2 regions of the Mesorhizobium sp. M0701 genome follow, and region 2 is predicted to be linked to the other one. Evidence: predicted binding sites of a transcription regulator. Region 2 holds the regulator's gene; the other holds the start of a gene.
The links. Region 2 encodes LexA, which represses DNA repair genes until DNA is damaged. Its sites were predicted from a motif close to TGTTCNNNNTGTGTTCNG; they were not measured.
Positions count from the first base shown of each region.

Region 1 (7,770 bases), on a different contig from region 2:
CGTCCAGCCCGACCTGGTCGGCGAGCTCGATCTCCTCGATCAGGTTGCGCAACCGCTCATGCGCACCGATCGCACCGGGACCTGGTTCCGGGCTGACGTCGGCGAAGGTGTAGAGACCGAGTTCCATAGTGTGTCATCTCAGCGTTTTGTCTTGGCGCTACACGTAGCGATCAGTCCGCCGCCCCGCCAGATGCCTGGATGGTGAACAGTGCGGGTGCCTTTCAGCCGAATTCAATCGAAATGGCGTCTCCCGGCTGCAACAGATCAGAATTTCATGGCTGGCATACCGTTTTGGCGCTTGAACTCTCGGTTTTCGCGCGTATGTAAGCCTCGCAAATTGACTTCAGGGAAGTGGACTTGGCTATCTATAGGGAAAAAGACGTTTTCGAGCGGCGCAATGCCGCAAACGAGGCAAAGAAGGCGCTTCTGGAGCGCTTCAAGGCAAAGCCGGCGGCAGATGATCCAGCGGTGCTGGCACGACAGGCCGAGCGCAAGGCGATCCTCGAGGCCCGCGCGATACGCGAGGCCGAAAAGGCCAGGCTGAAGCAGGAAAAGCTGGCGCGCGAAGCGGCCGAAAAGGCCGAGCGCGAGGCAGCTGCCGAAGCGGCACGCATTGCCGCGGAAGAAGCCGCACAGGCCGAAGCGAAGATCCGGGAAGCTGAAGAGAACGAGCGCATCGCCCGTTTTCTTGCCGACGAGGCCGAACGCAAGGCCAAGCGTGATGCGCGCTATGCGGCGCGCAAGCAGCGCACCGGCAGGACGCCGCCCGGCTTCTCCGCGCGATAGCGCTTTCCGGCGCCGATCAGCCGAATTCAAGAATCAGGGCCGCCTTGCAGCGGCCCCGAACGCGTTCGTCTGTCAGAATCGACTAAGCAGCGAGCTTCAGTCCCATGATGCCGCAGACGATTAGCGCGATGCGGGCCAGTCTGATCGCGGTCGCCGGCTCGCCGAGCAGCCATATCCCGAGCAGCGCCGTGCCGACGGTGCCGATGCCGGTCCACACCGCATATGCGGTGCCGACCGGCAGTGCCTTCAGCGCCAGGCCGAGCAAGATCAGGCTGACCATCATCGAGGCTACCGTCAGGACGGTCGGCAGCGGCTTCGAGAATCCGTCGGTGTATTTGAGGCCGATCGCCCAGCCGATCTCGAACAGGCCGGCGAGGAACAGGAAAATCCACGACATCGGAACGCTCCGTTTCGATGGCTTCCGGCCGATTGCTTGAACGCGCAAAAACTGTCTTCGCCGCATCCACAGGGGATGCGCGTGAGCTTAATGAACAATCATACCGGCCGCGTTTGCGGCCGGTCGAAATAAGCCGAAACGGTAGCTGCGGCCCTACTTGTCCTTCAGCTTCATCGCCTTCACCGGCGGTGCCTTCAGGGCCGGCGCCGGAGCGGGTTTCTTCGCGTCCTTCTTCGGCTTGCGGGCTTCCTTGCCTGCCTTCATCGCACCCTTAGCCATGATTCGTTCCTCCAGTTGATGTCTGGCGAAGTGAAACAAGAGAAAACGCTCGACTGCAAGAGGCCGCTGCCGTGCAGTCGCCCTGGCCGATGGCTGTCAACCGGTTTCTAATTCCCTCGTAAACCGCAGCGGTCCGTGCCATGGTCTTCTTCGCACTGCAGCATCAGCCCTTGCGTTTCGCCAGCTGATGATCGGGCAGGCCGGTCAGGACGACAATGCGGATCCACATCGGTTGCCAGATGAGCTTCGACTTCCCGCAGGAAACACCGCTGATCGCGATGCTAAACGTCCATTATTCGCGCGCATCCGATCTTGAGCGGCCGGACTTCCTGACGTCGAACCCGCCGGTGCCGATCGAAAGCTACCGCGACAGTTTCGGCAATTGGTGCAGCCGTTTCGTTGCGCCGGCCGGGCGCTTTGCGTTCGGCACGGACGCGGTGATCCGCGACCCCGGCTCCTTCGAGACGCGCGAGCTGACGGCGTGGCAGCACGAGGTGCGCGATCTGCCGTCGGAGACGCTGCTGTTCCTGCTGCCCAGCCGTTATTGCGAGAGCGACGTGCTGTCGAACGAAGCGTGGCGGCTGTTCGGCAGCACCCCGCTCGGCATTCCGCGCGTCCAGGCGGTCTGCGACTTCGTCCATAACCACATCGTCTTCAACTATTTCAATGCACGGCCGACGCGCACCGCCGCCGAGGCCTATCGCGAGCAGAGTGGTGTATGCCGCGACTTTGCTCACCTCGCTGTTGCCTTCTGCCGCGCCCTGAACATTCCAACCCGCTACTGCACCGGCTATATCAGTGATATCGGCCTGCCAAAGCCGTGGTCGGACATGGATTTCGCCGCTTGGATGGAGGTCTATCTCGGCGGCCGCTGGCACGCGTTCGACCCGCGCAACAACGCGCCGCGCATCGGCCGCATCCTGATTGCCTCCGGACGCGATGCCGCCGATGTGCCGCTGACCCACATTTTTGGGCCGGGCGCGCTGGCTGGCTTCAAGGTCTGGACGGACGAGGTCGTCGAATAGCCCCGCGCCGCCCTTTTGAACAACTGACCTTGTGAACAACTGGGCACTTCGGGCGTTGTGAGAGCTGTGGAGCGTGGGCGGGCGCTCCGCCAATCTCGGTGCATCAACCAAGGCAGCACACCATGGCGGCGCATGGCGGGTCGAAAAAAGTGATCTATGCGGCGCTCGCCGGAAATCTTGCGATCGCACTGACCAAATTTGCCGCTGCCTTGTTCACGGGCAGCTCGGCAATGCTCTCGGAAGGCGTCCACTCGCTCGTCGATACCGGCAATGGCAGCCTGCTGCTTTACGGCATGCACCGTGCCGCCCGGCCGGCCGACCGCACGCATCCGCTCGGCCATGGCCGCGAGCTGTACTTCTGGAGCTTCATCGTTGCGCTCCTCGTCTTTGCACTGGGCGCCGGCATATCGTTCTACGAAGGCGTGACGCACATCATGGCGCCGGAGCCGATCGCCAACGCCAAGGTGAACTACGCTGTCCTTGGCCTTTCCTTCCTCTTCGAAGGCACCTCTTGGCTGGTGGCGCTGAAGGAATTCCGCCACCAAAAAGGCAGCCACGGCTGGCTTGAGGCGGTGCAGCTCAGCAAGGATCCGAGTGTCTACACCGTACTCTTCGAGGACAGCGCGGCACTTCTCGGCCTCGTTGTCGCCTTCGCCGGGATATCGGCGGCGGAACTGCTGGACATGCCGAAGCTCGACGGCGCCGCGTCGATTGGCATCGCGCTGATCCTGGGCGGGACCGCGATCTTCCTGGCGCGCGAAAGCAAAAGCCTGCTGCTCGGCGAGCCGGCTTCGCCCGAGGTGCAAATGAAAGTATTGGACATCGTCCAGCAGGACCCGGCGGTGCAGCGGGCGAATGGCGCGCTGACGCTGCATATGGGTCCGCAGGAGATCGTCGCCGCTCTGAGCATCGAGTTCGAGGACCACTTGTCGGCGCCCGAGATAGAGACCTGCGTCGAACGCCTCGAGACGCGGCTGAAAGCGGAGATGCCGGAGGTGACGCGGCTGTTCGTCAAGCCTCAGACCACCGGTACCTGGGAACGCCGGAGCAAGGCCTTGGCGGCGTCCGGAGGGGAACCGGCCTAAGGAAAATGGCTTGAGGAAATCGATGCGCCATCGGGCAGTCCCGGCTATGATCGCAGGCAAAAGCTCCAGGAGGAACGAAGATGAAAATCGACGGCGCGTGTCATTGTGGCGCTATCACTTACGAGGCCGAAGTCGATCCGGAAAAGACCACCATTTGTCACTGCATCGATTGTCAGAAGCTAACCGGAACGGCCTTTCGCGTCACCGTGCCGGCGTCCGAGGACAATTACAGGATCACCAAGGGCACGCCGAAGATCTATATCAAGACCGGTTCGAGCGGCGCCAAGCGCGCCCAGGCATTTTGCGGTGAGTGCGGCTCGCATCTCTACGCCACGTCGGCGGGCGAGGGACCGAAGGTTTACGGTATCAGGGTCGGCACGGCACGGCAGCGCGAGCAACTGGTGCCGAGAAAGCAGATCTGGCACCGCTCGGCGCTGCATTGGCTGCCGGAATTCGAAGGCACAACCATCATCGAGGAGCAGTAGCGCCAGACCCGGACGAAGCCTCCGGTTCCGGCGCAGCTCTCAATCGTCGCCTTCGACGACCCTTAGCCTCAACTGCCCGGTTTTCGAATCGGCGACGCGCGGGCTGCTTTCCGCTTTTGCTCCGCTGCCATTCGAACCAGCGGTGTCCTCCGCCGGCTGCACGCCAAACTCCAGCGCCTCGATCTTTTGTCCGCGCCTGGTCACCTTCGATGTCGAGACCAGAATGTCGTCGATATCCTTGGCCGATTGGCCAAAATGCGTCTGCAATTTGCGCACCCGCTCGTCTAGCCGGGAGACGTCTTCCATCAGCCGGATAACCTCGCCCTGAATCAGGTGTGCCTGCTCGCGCATGCGGGCATCCTTGAGGATCGCCTGGATGACCTGGATCGACAACATCAAAAGCGATGGCGAGACGATGACGATCCGCGAGCGATGCGCCTTCTGGACAACGGCCTCGAAATTCTCGTGGATTTCGGCGAACACCGATTCCGAAGGCACGAACATGAAGGCGGTGTCCTGCGTCTCGCCCTGGATCAGGTATTTTTCGGAAATATCGCGGACATGCACCTCGATGTCGCGGCGGAAAGCCTGTGCGGCGGACTTCTGCAGTTCGGCGCCTTCGGCGGCCCGGATGGCATTCCAGGCCTCGAGCGGAAACTTTGCATCGACGGCAAGCGACGGTGCGCCGTTCGGCATCTTCACCAGGCAGTCGGGCCGGCTGCCATTCGACAAGGTCGCCTGGAATTCATAGGCGCCGTGCGGCAATCCGTCGGCGACGATGGCTTCCATACGCGACTGGCCGAAGGCGCCGCGCGTCTGCTTGTTGGAAAGGATCGCCTGCAATTGCACGACCTGGCCGGCCAGCGACTGGATGTTGCCTTGCGCGATATCGATAATCGCCAGCCGTTCCTGCAGCTTGGCGAGGCTCTCATGTGTCGATCTCGTCTGCTCGGTCATGGTCTGGCCCAGGCGGCCGGTCATGGCATCGAGGCGCTGGCCGATCGACTGGGTGAGTTCGGCCTGGCGCGCCCCGAACACTTCGGCGATGGCGCCCATGCGGCCCTGCATTTCCGCTTGGGATTGCAGAATGCCGGCCATCCGCGCCTCGGCGTCGCGGGCATGGTCGGCGGCTTCCGCGGCCGCTACCGCACGCGCCTTGGCCGATCGCCACAGCGCAATGACCAACGCCACGAACAGACCGAGGAACAGCATTGCACCGAAACCCAGGACATGGCCGAGGGTGAGCGTGGTGGCGCCGAGGCGGGCGACAGGTTCGGACAGGATGGTGGCCAGTTCGTTCATGTCGGCAGCATAGATGATTCGGTCTGCCGGCACAGATCAAAACGTGAACGGCCCGGAGGCGCCCCGGTTGACGCTTTTCCTGCGAGGTCTTAGGTGAGACGCCATGTCGATCAAGCCGCTTATCATCCTTCCCGATCCCGTCCTGCGTCAGGTTTCAAAACCGGTCGAGCGTGTCGACGGGGATTTGCGCAAACTGGCCGGCGACATGCTGGACACCATGTATGACGCGCCCGGCATCGGCCTCGCGGCGATCCAGGTTGGCGAACCCTTGCGCATGCTGGTGATCGACCTCGCCAAGGAGGACGAGACGCCGGCGCCGCACGTCTTCATCAATCCCGAAATCCTTGAAAGCTCCGACCAGCGTTCGGTCTATGAGGAAGGCTGCCTGTCGATCCCCGATTACTATGCCGAAGTCGAGCGCCCCGCCGCGGTGCGGGTGAAATATCTCGATCGCGACGGCAAGCTGCAGGAGATCGAGGCCGAGGGGCTGATGGCGACCTGCCTGCAGCATGAAATCGACCACCTCAACGGCGTGCTGTTCATCGATTACATCTCCAAGCTGAAGCGCGACATGGTGGTCAAGAAATTCAAGAAGCTCGCCAGGGACAAGGCGCCGGGCAAGATGGTGGGGTAGGCGTCGACGAATGCCCCTGCGTGTCATCTTCATGGGTACGCCCGAATTCTCCGTGCCGACGCTGCGGGCGATTGCCGGGGCCGGGCACGAGTTGGCAGCCGTCTACACGCAGCCGCCGCGCGCCGGCGGCCGGCGCGGGCTCGAACTGACGCCGTCGCCGGTGCAGCGGGAGGCGGAGCGGCTTGGCATCGAGGTGCGGTCGCCGGTGTCGCTGAAGAGCGAGGCGGAGCAGGAGGCGTTCCGCGCGTTGCGTGCCGACGTCGCCGTGGTGGTCGCCTACGGGCTGCTTCTGCCCAAACCCATTCTCGAGGCGCCGCGGCTCGGTTGCCTCAACGGCCATGCATCGCTGCTGCCGCGCTGGCGCGGCGCTGCCCCTATCCAGCGCGCCATCATGGCCGGCGATACCGAAACGGGCATGATGGTGATGCGGATGGAGGAAGGCCTCGACACCGGCCCTGTGGCAATGGTTGAAAAATGTCCCATTGGACCCGACATGACGGCCGGCGATCTGCACGACCGGCTGATGGTCTTGGGTGCTTCGCTGATAGTGCAAGCGCTCGAACGGCTGGAGCGGAATACGCTGACATTTACCACACAGGCGGAGGTGGGGGTGACCTACGCCAAGAAAATCGATAAATCGGAGACTCGCATAGACTGGCTGCGACCTGCCGGCGACGTGCACAACCAGATTCGCGGCCTGTCGCCCTTTCCCGGTGCATGGTGCGAGGCCGAAATCGGCGGCCGCGTGGAACGGCTGAAACTGCTTCGCTCGACGCTCTCGCAAGGCGCCGGCGAACCGGGAGGAATTCTCGATGACCGGCTGACGGTCGCCTGCGGGTCAGGCACGATCAGGCTGGTCGAAGTTCAACGTGCGGGCGGAAGGCCCATTGCCGCGCAGGAGTTTCTGCGCGGGGCCAAGCTCGAAAAAGGAATGAAATTGTCATGAGCATGATGTCCATACGCGCGGCGACGCCGCGGGACCGCGAGGCGATCCGCCTTGTCGAAGAACACGCATTCGGCCAGCAGACGGAGGCCGGACTGGTCGACGCGCTGGTCACCGGCGGTGATGCCGTCGTCGAACTGGTGGCGGACGAAGACGGGCAAGTGGTCGGCCATATCCTGTTTTCACGGCTTTTCGTGCAGAATGGCGGCAAGAGCTTCCCGGCGGTGGCTTTGGCTCCTTTGGCGGTCGAGCCGTCGTTCCACGGCACCGGCATCGGAGGTGCGCTGGTCCGCGAGGCGCATATCCGCCTGAAGGCTGCTGGCGAGACGCTCGCCGTGGTGCTCGGCGATCCGGCTTACTATGGCCGTTTCGGCTACAGCCGCGCCCGTGCAGCAAAATTCGAGAGCGACTACCAAAGCGAAGCCCTGCAGGCGCTTGCCTGGGGCGAGGCGCCGGAGACCGGCAGGCTGGTCTACGCCTCGGCCTTCGGCTCAGCCCTCGCCGCTTGATTTCGCCTCGATCCGGGAATGCCGCGTTTTCGCCTCGACATCGAATATGACGGCAGTCTCTTCGCCGGCTGGCAGCGCCAGGCCAACCAGCCATCGGTGCAGCAGGCGATCGAGCAGGCGATCGAGAAATTCTGTGGTGAGCAGGTTTCGCTGCGCGCCGCCGGCCGCACCGATGCTGGCGTCCATGCGACCGCTCAGGTGGCGCATGTCGATCTGATCAAGGCATGGCCCGGCGACAAGGTGCGCGACGCAGTCAACGCGCATCTGCAAGCGGCCAAGGTGCGCATCGCCATCCTGAAGGCCGCCGTCGTGCCGGATGGCTTCG
Region 1 is NZ_JAMYPO010000044.1:44,785-52,554, forward strand. It holds gene NKI24_RS29205 (LLM class flavin-dependent oxidoreductase) at 1-127, opposite strand, end outside; gene NKI24_RS29210 (DUF6481 family protein) at 358-786, shown strand; gene sugE (quaternary ammonium compound efflux SMR transporter SugE) at 869-1,183, opposite strand; gene NKI24_RS29220 (hypothetical protein) at 1,337-1,462, opposite strand; gene NKI24_RS29225 (transglutaminase-like domain-containing protein) at 1,678-2,487, shown strand; gene NKI24_RS29230 (cation diffusion facilitator family transporter) at 2,610-3,572, shown strand; gene NKI24_RS29235 (GFA family protein) at 3,653-4,057, shown strand; gene NKI24_RS29240 (DNA recombination protein RmuC) at 4,097-5,359, opposite strand; gene def (peptide deformylase) at 5,463-5,993, shown strand; gene fmt (methionyl-tRNA formyltransferase) at 6,010-6,939, shown strand; gene NKI24_RS29255 (GNAT family N-acetyltransferase) at 6,936-7,445, shown strand; gene truA (tRNA pseudouridine(38-40) synthase TruA) at 7,464-7,770, shown strand, end outside.
Region 1: the regulator LexA is predicted to act here: its motif matches at 5,392-5,409, upstream of NKI24_RS29240 (DNA recombination protein RmuC).

Region 2 (7,770 bases):
AGGCACTGCGCGACATGCTGGGCGGCGCCGCCGGCGCCTTTCGCGATACGGTGCTGATGAATGCCGGCGCCGGGCTGGTGGTGGCCGGCACAGCGACGACCCTCGCCGACGGCATGGTAACGGCGGCGCAGGCCATCGACAGCGGCCGCGCGCTGAAAGTGCTCGACAGGCTGATCGAGATTTCGAACGGTTAAAACCATGTCCGACATCCTGCGCAAGATCGAGGCTTACAAGCGCGACGAGATCGCGGCGGCCAAGGCACGCGTGTCATTGGCCGAGATCAAGGCACGGGCGACGGATGCCGACGCGCCGCGCGGCTTTCTTTCCGCCCTTGAAGCAAAGCGCAAATCCGACAGGTTCGCGCTGATTGCCGAAATCAAGAAGGCTAGCCCATCCAAAGGCCTGATCCGCGCCGATTTTGATCCGCCGGCGCTGGCCAGGGCCTATGCGAAGGGCGGTGCCGCCTGCCTTTCGGTGCTGACCGACGCACCCTCCTTCCAAGGCGCGCCCGAATTCCTCACCACTGCGCGCGCTGCCGTCGAACTGCCTGCCTTGCGCAAGGATTTCCTGTTCGACCCCTATCAGGTCTACGAGGCCCGGGCATGGGGCGCCGATGCCATCCTGATCATCATGGCCAGCGTCGACGACGCATTGGCAAGAGAACTCGAAGCGACAGCGTTCGGGCTCGGCATGGACGCGCTGGTCGAAGTGCATGACGAGGCTGAAATGGAACGCGCGCTGCAGCTGTCGTCGCGGCTGATCGGAATCAACAACCGCAATCTCCGGACCTTCGAAACCAGCCTGCAGACCTCGGAGCGGCTGGCAGCGAGGGTGCCGGCCGACCGCCATCTGGTCAGCGAGAGCGGTATCTTTTCGCACGACGATTGCCGCCGACTGGAGCAGAGCGGCATTGCGACTTTCCTGGTCGGCGAGAGCCTGATGCGCCAGCAGGACGTGGCCGCGGCAACGCGCCTGCTGTTGACGGGCAAGGCGCCGGCAGAGGCCGTTTGAGGATGGCGGCCACCCTCACCCATCTTGGCGCGCAGGGCGAAGCCAACATGGTCGATGTCGGCGACAAGGCTGTGACGGTGCGCACGGCAGTCGCAGAAGGCTTTGTCGCGATGCGGCCCGAGACGCTGGACATGATCCTCGCCGGCGACGCCAAGAAGGGCGACGTGCTGGGCACCGCGCGCATTGCCGGCATCATGGCGGCCAAGAAGACGCATGAACTGATCCCGCTTTGCCATCCGCTGCTGCTGACCAGGATATCTGTCGATATCGAGGCGGACGCCGCGCTGCCCGGCCTGAAGGTGACAGCATTGACCCGTGTCACCGGCAAGACCGGCGTTGAGATGGAGGCTCTGAGTGCCGTCTCGGTCGCTTGCCTGACCATCTACGACATGGCCAAGGCGGTCGACCGCGCCATGGTCATCTCCGGCATAAGGCTGGTTGAAAAGACCGGCGGCAAATCCGGCGACTACAAGATCACCGGAGACGGGGCCACCGAGGCAGGCCGATAATGGCGCTGGTCCCAGTTGCCGAGGCGCTCGAGCGCCTGCTGGACGGCGCAGCAGCGCTGCCGGGCGAACGCGTCGCACTGCTGGATGCCGCCGACCGCGTGCTGGCGGAGCCGGTTCTGGCGCTCCGCACCCAGCCGCCGTTCAACGCCTCCGCCATGGACGGCTATGCCGTGCGGGCGGCCGATATCGCGTCCGTACCGGCAAGGCTTTCGGTGGTCGGCATGGCGCCGGCGGGACGCGGCTTTGCCGGAACGGTGCAGCAGCGGCAGGCCGTGCGCATCTTTACCGGCGCGCCGCTTCCCGAAGGCGCCGACACTATCGTCATCCAGGAGAACGTCCGCGATCTCGGTGGCGGCAGCGTCGAAGTGACGGAACGGACGGTGCAGGGGCGCAACATCCGCCGCCTCGGGCTCGATTTCGCCAAGGGCGATGTCCTGCTGCCCAAAGGCCGCCTGCTCGACCCGGCGGCCTTGTCGCTGGCGGCATCGGCCAATCACCCCGAGGTGCGCGTGGTCAAACGGCCGCTGGTCGCCATCATCGCCACCGGCGACGAATTGCTGCCGCCGGGCAGCGATCTTGGCCCCGACCAGATCATCTCCTCCAATGCCTATGGTGTCGCCGCTGCCGCACAGTCGGTCGGTGCGCGCGCGCTCGACCTTGGCATCGCGCCGGACCGCAGGGAGGCGATCGCTGCGCTGGTTGAAAAGGCCGTGAAGGCTGGCGCGAACGTCATCGTCACGCTGGGCGGTGCCTCGGTCGGTGACCACGACTTCGTCCATGAGGTGCTGACCGGGCAAGGCATGACGCTCGATTTCTGGAAGATCGCCATGCGGCCGGGCAAGCCACTGATGTTCGGGCGGCTGGGAGACATTCGCTGCATCGGCCTGCCCGGCAATCCGGTGGCAAGCCTGGTCTGCACTCAGCTCTTCCTGAAGCCGCTGCTGGCGCGGCTCGGCGGCCGCGCCTTTCAGCAGGATATACGTCGGGCACGGCTCGGTGCCGCCATGCCGGCCAATGATCTCAGGCAAGATTATGTGCGGGCTGTTGTCATAGATGACGCCGGTACGCCCGTGGCGACGCCGTTCGGCATCCAGGACTCCTCGATGCTGAAAATGCTGGCCGATGCCAACGGGCTGATCGTTCGCGCGCCGTTCGCGCCTGCCGCGGCGGCGGGCTCCCCCTGCGACGTGCTGATGCTACGCTGAACCTGCCTCACTCCGAAATCAAGGTCCGGGTCAGCGGATGGTCTGGATCGGCCAAACCGTCGATGATGTTGAAATGATGCCGGTCAGGTTCGACCACCGAGCTGGTCGCGGAACCCAGGCCGATCCAGATGTTGGCCAGCAACGCGCTCTGACGCAGGAATTCGGCGCGCTCGCCGCCGCCGGCCCAGCAGGTCAGGCGGGCCTTGTCCATCGGGCGCAGCAGCACCGGACTTTCGGCCTGCGCCTCGGCCTCATCGATCGCCAGCGTCTCGTTCATGCCGGTGCGCATGATCGGGCGCAAATCGTGCACCCCCGAGATCGACACCACATGACGAACGCGCCGGACCACTTCGGTCGCCAGCGGCGTCGTCGCCGTAACCATCCGGCTAACAAGATGGCCGCCGGCCGAGTGCCCGGTCAGCATCAGCGGCCCTGCAACCGTCGCCGCCGCCTTGCCGATCGCCGCGCCGACCTCCTTGACGATGCCGCCAATGCGTATCTGCGGACAGAGCGTGTAGGACGGCATCGCCACCGCATAGCCGCGATCAACAGGGCCAGCGGCAAGATGCGACCAGAAATTCTTGTCGAATTCCATCCAGTAGCCGCCATGAACGAACACCACGAGTCCCTTAGGCTTGATGGCCGGCAGGAAAAGATCGAGCCGGTTGCGTGGATTGTCGCCATAGGCCATGTCGAGCCGCGCCCTGCCCTCGGTCGAAAGCACGTCGCGGAAAACCCGCGCGGGCTCGATCCAGGCCGCCGGCCAGCGATCGCTGCCGGCTATGTTGGCGCCGTTGGCATAGGCGTTGTCCCAATCGGCAATGTGACGTTCGAACACCCTGCGCCCTCCTCCCTGGCATATGGCCCTGCAGCGTAGCCGTAAGCATCGCGCGGCGCGTCGTCGCCAGCCTCACGATTCCAGCTCTCGCATCAATCTCAAGTGACAGCTGCTTTGATGGCGAAGCGCGCATCCTTCCACGCACCGGTGTGCAGGATGTCCTCAAGCACTTTGACGGCCTGCCAGACATCGGCATAGCCGACATAGAGCGGGGTGAAGCCGAAGCGCATGGTCGATGGCGCGCGAAAATCGCCGATCACGCCACGTTCGATCAGCGCGCGCATGACCTGGTAGCCATGCTCATGCATGAATGAAATCTGGCTGCCGCGTTTTTCCCCATCGCGCGTGCTTTCGAGCGTGAGCCCGTAAGTGCCGCACTTTGCCTCGACAAGCTCGATGAACAGATCCGCCAGCGCGATGCTCTTCTTGCGCACCGCCGTCATGTCGACATCGTTCCAGATGTCGAGCGCGCCCTTCAGCGTGCGCATCGACAGGACCGGCTGCGTGCCGCACAGAAACCGGCGGATGCCGGTGCCGGCCGCATAGCCTGGCTCGAAGGCGAAGGGCCGTGCATGGCCCCACCAGCCGGTGAGCGGCTGCTGGATGTCGGAAAGATGCCGCTCAGCCGCATAGATGAAGGCAGGCGCGCCCGGGCCGCCATTCAGATATTTGTAGGTGCAGCCAACGGCAAAATCGGCGTTTGCCTTGTCGAGTTCGACTGGCATCGCGCCGGCGGTGTGGCAGAGATCCCAGACGATCATCGCCCCGGCTTCCTGAGCCCTGCGCGTCAGCGCCGGCATGTCGCGCAGTTCGCCCGACTTATAGTTGACGTGGTTGACCAGCACCACAGCGGTGCGTTCGTCGATCAGCTCTTCGATGGTCGGCGCGTCGACTCCCGAGAGGCGCAGCAGCGTATCTTTTCGCGTCGAAACCACACCCTCGGCCATGTAGAGGTCCGTCGGAAAACTATCGCCCTCGGCGACGATGACCTGCCGCTCCGGTCGCATGGCCATGGCGGCGTGCAGCAGCTTGTAGATATTGACCGATGTCGTGTCGCAGACCACTGTCTGGCCGGCCGCGGCCCCGATCAGGCGCCCGAGCTGGTCGCCAAGTTCAAGCGGCATGTTGAACCAGCCGGCCGTGTTCCATGCGCGGATGAGATCATGCGACCATTCTTCGGTCGCGGCCTTGTGCAGTTCATCGAAAGCGGCACGTGAAGCAGCTCCTAGCGAATTGCCGTCGAGATAGATCACTCCTTGCGGCAACACAAAGCGGTCGCGCATCGCGCGCAGCGGATCCGCGGCATCCATCGCCTTTATGGCCACGAGATCGGGAATTCCTGTCATGATTTGTCTGCTCCCCCAAGATCCAACGCAACGCCGGACACGCATCGACTGTTCTTCCATTACTTGGTTGCGCGCAGCAAGGCTCCACCGGCGAGAAGCAGCCTGACCAGGCGGTGGAAACCGGGACTTAACCCGAGGTTGGCGTTTTGAGTTCGTTTCGTTCACGGTGCATTGACCAAACCGCACAGTCGATACGGGTTCAATTCCGTGCCTTTTGCCGACCGACGGCCGATGCCAGTGCCGCCTTCTAGGAGGCCAGAAGGGCGCAAACGAAAGCAGAATCAAGGCGATGAGGCTCGCGGCGGTGAAAATGCGGTACGCCGGTAGGGGACGTCGTTTGTTTCCCGAGCCTTAACGCATTCATTAAACTTTAAACAGTTGCGGAACACAACTGGAACAGATAGTGTTTGTTCTGGGTTTGTTTTTCTGATTCTGTTGGGGGTCGCTATGCTGACACGCAAACAACACGAACTGCTTATGTTCATCCACGAAAGGTTGAAGGAAAGCGGTATCCCGCCTTCATTCGACGAGATGAAGGAAGCGCTCGACCTGGCTTCCAAATCCGGAATCCACCGGCTGATTACGGCGCTGGAGGAGCGCGGCTTCATTCGCCGTTTGCCCAACCGGGCCCGTGCGCTGGAGGTGCTACGCCTGCCTGACTCGATCGCCCCCGGCCTCAATGCGGCACGCAAGTTCTCGCCGAGTGTCATCCAGGGCAGTCTTGGGCAAGGCGCCCCTCGGCAAGGCAAGCCGACATCGTCGCGCGTGCCCGCAGCCGGAAATGACGACGATGTCGTCGCCGCCGTTTCGATCCCGGTGATGGGCCGCATCGCTGCCGGTGTGCCGATCGACGCCATCCAGCACCAGACGCATTCGATTTCGGTGCCGCCGGATATGATCATGGGCGGCGAGCATTATGCGCTTGAGGTCAAAGGCGATTCGATGATCGAGGCCGGCATTTTCGACGGCGACACGGTGATCATCCGCAATGCCGATACGGCGAGCCCCGGTGAGATCGTGGTGGCACTGGTCGACGAGGAGGAAGCGACGCTGAAGCGGTTCCGCCGCAAGGGCGCCTCGATCGCCCTGGAAGCCGCCAATCCGGCCTACGAGACGCGCATCTTCGGACCAGACAGGGTCAAGGTGCAGGGCAAGCTCGTCGGACTGATCCGCCGCTACTGAGCTCCGCCCTTGGCGCCGGCTTTGGGGTTGTCGGCCCGGCGGTATGGCGGCAGGCCCCGTGCCGCGCGTGAAAATTTCCGCTGCACGTGCCAGGGCCGGTATGATTTTTCGACGGCGAAGCGGATCTCGGCGCGTGTTGCCGCTTGTGGATCGAAATAGACGGCGGCACTTCCCGCGCGCGCCAGTTGCCGTTTGGTGACGACGAGGACCAGCCGGTCGTAGTAGCAGGGGTTATGGGCGGTGGCGTCGTCGATGACGATCAAGCTGGCAAAGGCGCAGGCTGGCCGCGCAGTATCGCGGTCCTTGGCTTGCGCGATGATCGCGCCGGATGGATGCCTGGCAAGGCAGAGGCCGTCCGTGCAAATGAACGGCATGCCCGGCGGTAGGTCGGCCGGATCGGCAATGTCGAATTGCGGGTCGTTCTTTCCAGGTGTTTCCGGCGCGACGATAGCCTCTGATGTGAGCGCGCGTTTCCAGTTGTCGATGGTGAACTCATTCGGGCGTGCCCGGTTGACCGCGAGTTCACCGCTGCCGATCGGCAGCGCGACCAGCCGTGCGTCCTCCGAGACCAATACGTCGGGTATGCGTGTCTGCGTTGTCGTCAGCAAGCCGGCGAGCGCAAAAGGAAGTGCCGCCAGCCGCAACCACGTCGTCGCCATGCTGGCAATGACGAGGGCGATCGTCACCAGAAGGACGGATCTCAGCGAAATCAGCCCGACCGCATCGATCGGCGAGCGCTCCGAGATCCACCCGGACAGGGCGATCATCGCCGTCAGCCCCTTGCCCATGACATAGAGAAAAGGGCCATCCGCACCGAACGGCATCGCCAGCGCGCTGAGAACGGCGAAGGGCATGACGACCAGTGACACGATGGGCATGATGGCCAGATTGGCGAACAGGCTGAGCGGCGCCACGCGCTGGAAATGCCATATGGCGAAAAGCGCCGTGGCGCTCCCTGCAATGATCGAGGTCATCGCCAGACCGCACATGCCCAGCAGGACCTTTCGAGTGGCAAAGCGTAGCGGCGACAGCCGCGGCGGCGGCATGGTGGCCCTGCCGGCGCGGTAATCGGACCAGCCTGCATAGGCGCCGACAAGGGCCGCCGTCGCGGCGAAGGACATCTGGAAACTCGGACCGACCACCTCGTGCGGCGACACCAGGATGACCGCGATGGCCGAGATCGCCAGGTTGCGCATGGTGAGCGCGGCCCGGTCGAACAGCACGGCGATAAGCATCACCGCCAGCATGATGAAGCTGCGTTCGGCCGCCACGACAATGCCGGAAAAGACGAGGTAGGCCGCAATCGAAAAAAGCGCGGCGGCCGCGGCATATTTCTTGACCGGCCGTCGCGATGAGAAATCGGGAAACAGCGCAAAGGCACCCCGCAGCAGCGCCATGATGGTGCCGGCGACCAACGCCATATGCAGCCCCGAGATGGAGATGATGTGGTAGATGCCGGTGCGCCGCATCGCTTCGTTGATCTCCTCGGGAATGCCGGCGCGCACGCCGACGATCAGCGCAGCAGCAATCTCGCCCTCGGCACCGCCGATGCGGCTGCGGATATGGTCGGCGATGGATTCGCGCGCGTCTTCGATCGCGGAAGAAAGCTGCGCGCCAAGCGGCATGCTGCCCGACGACACGATTTTCGGATTGCCGAGAAAAAAGCCGCTGCCGCCGAT
Region 2 is NZ_JAMYPO010000005.1:129,122-136,891, reverse strand. It holds gene trpD (anthranilate phosphoribosyltransferase) at 1-194, shown strand, start outside; gene trpC (indole-3-glycerol phosphate synthase TrpC) at 199-1,011, shown strand; gene moaC (cyclic pyranopterin monophosphate synthase MoaC) at 1,014-1,520, shown strand; gene NKI24_RS07245 (molybdopterin molybdotransferase MoeA) at 1,520-2,725, shown strand; gene NKI24_RS07240 (hormone-sensitive lipase) at 2,733-3,563, opposite strand; gene kynU (kynureninase) at 3,662-4,909, opposite strand; gene lexA (transcriptional repressor LexA) at 5,357-6,091, shown strand; gene NKI24_RS07225 (ComEC/Rec2 family competence protein) at 6,085-7,770, opposite strand, start outside.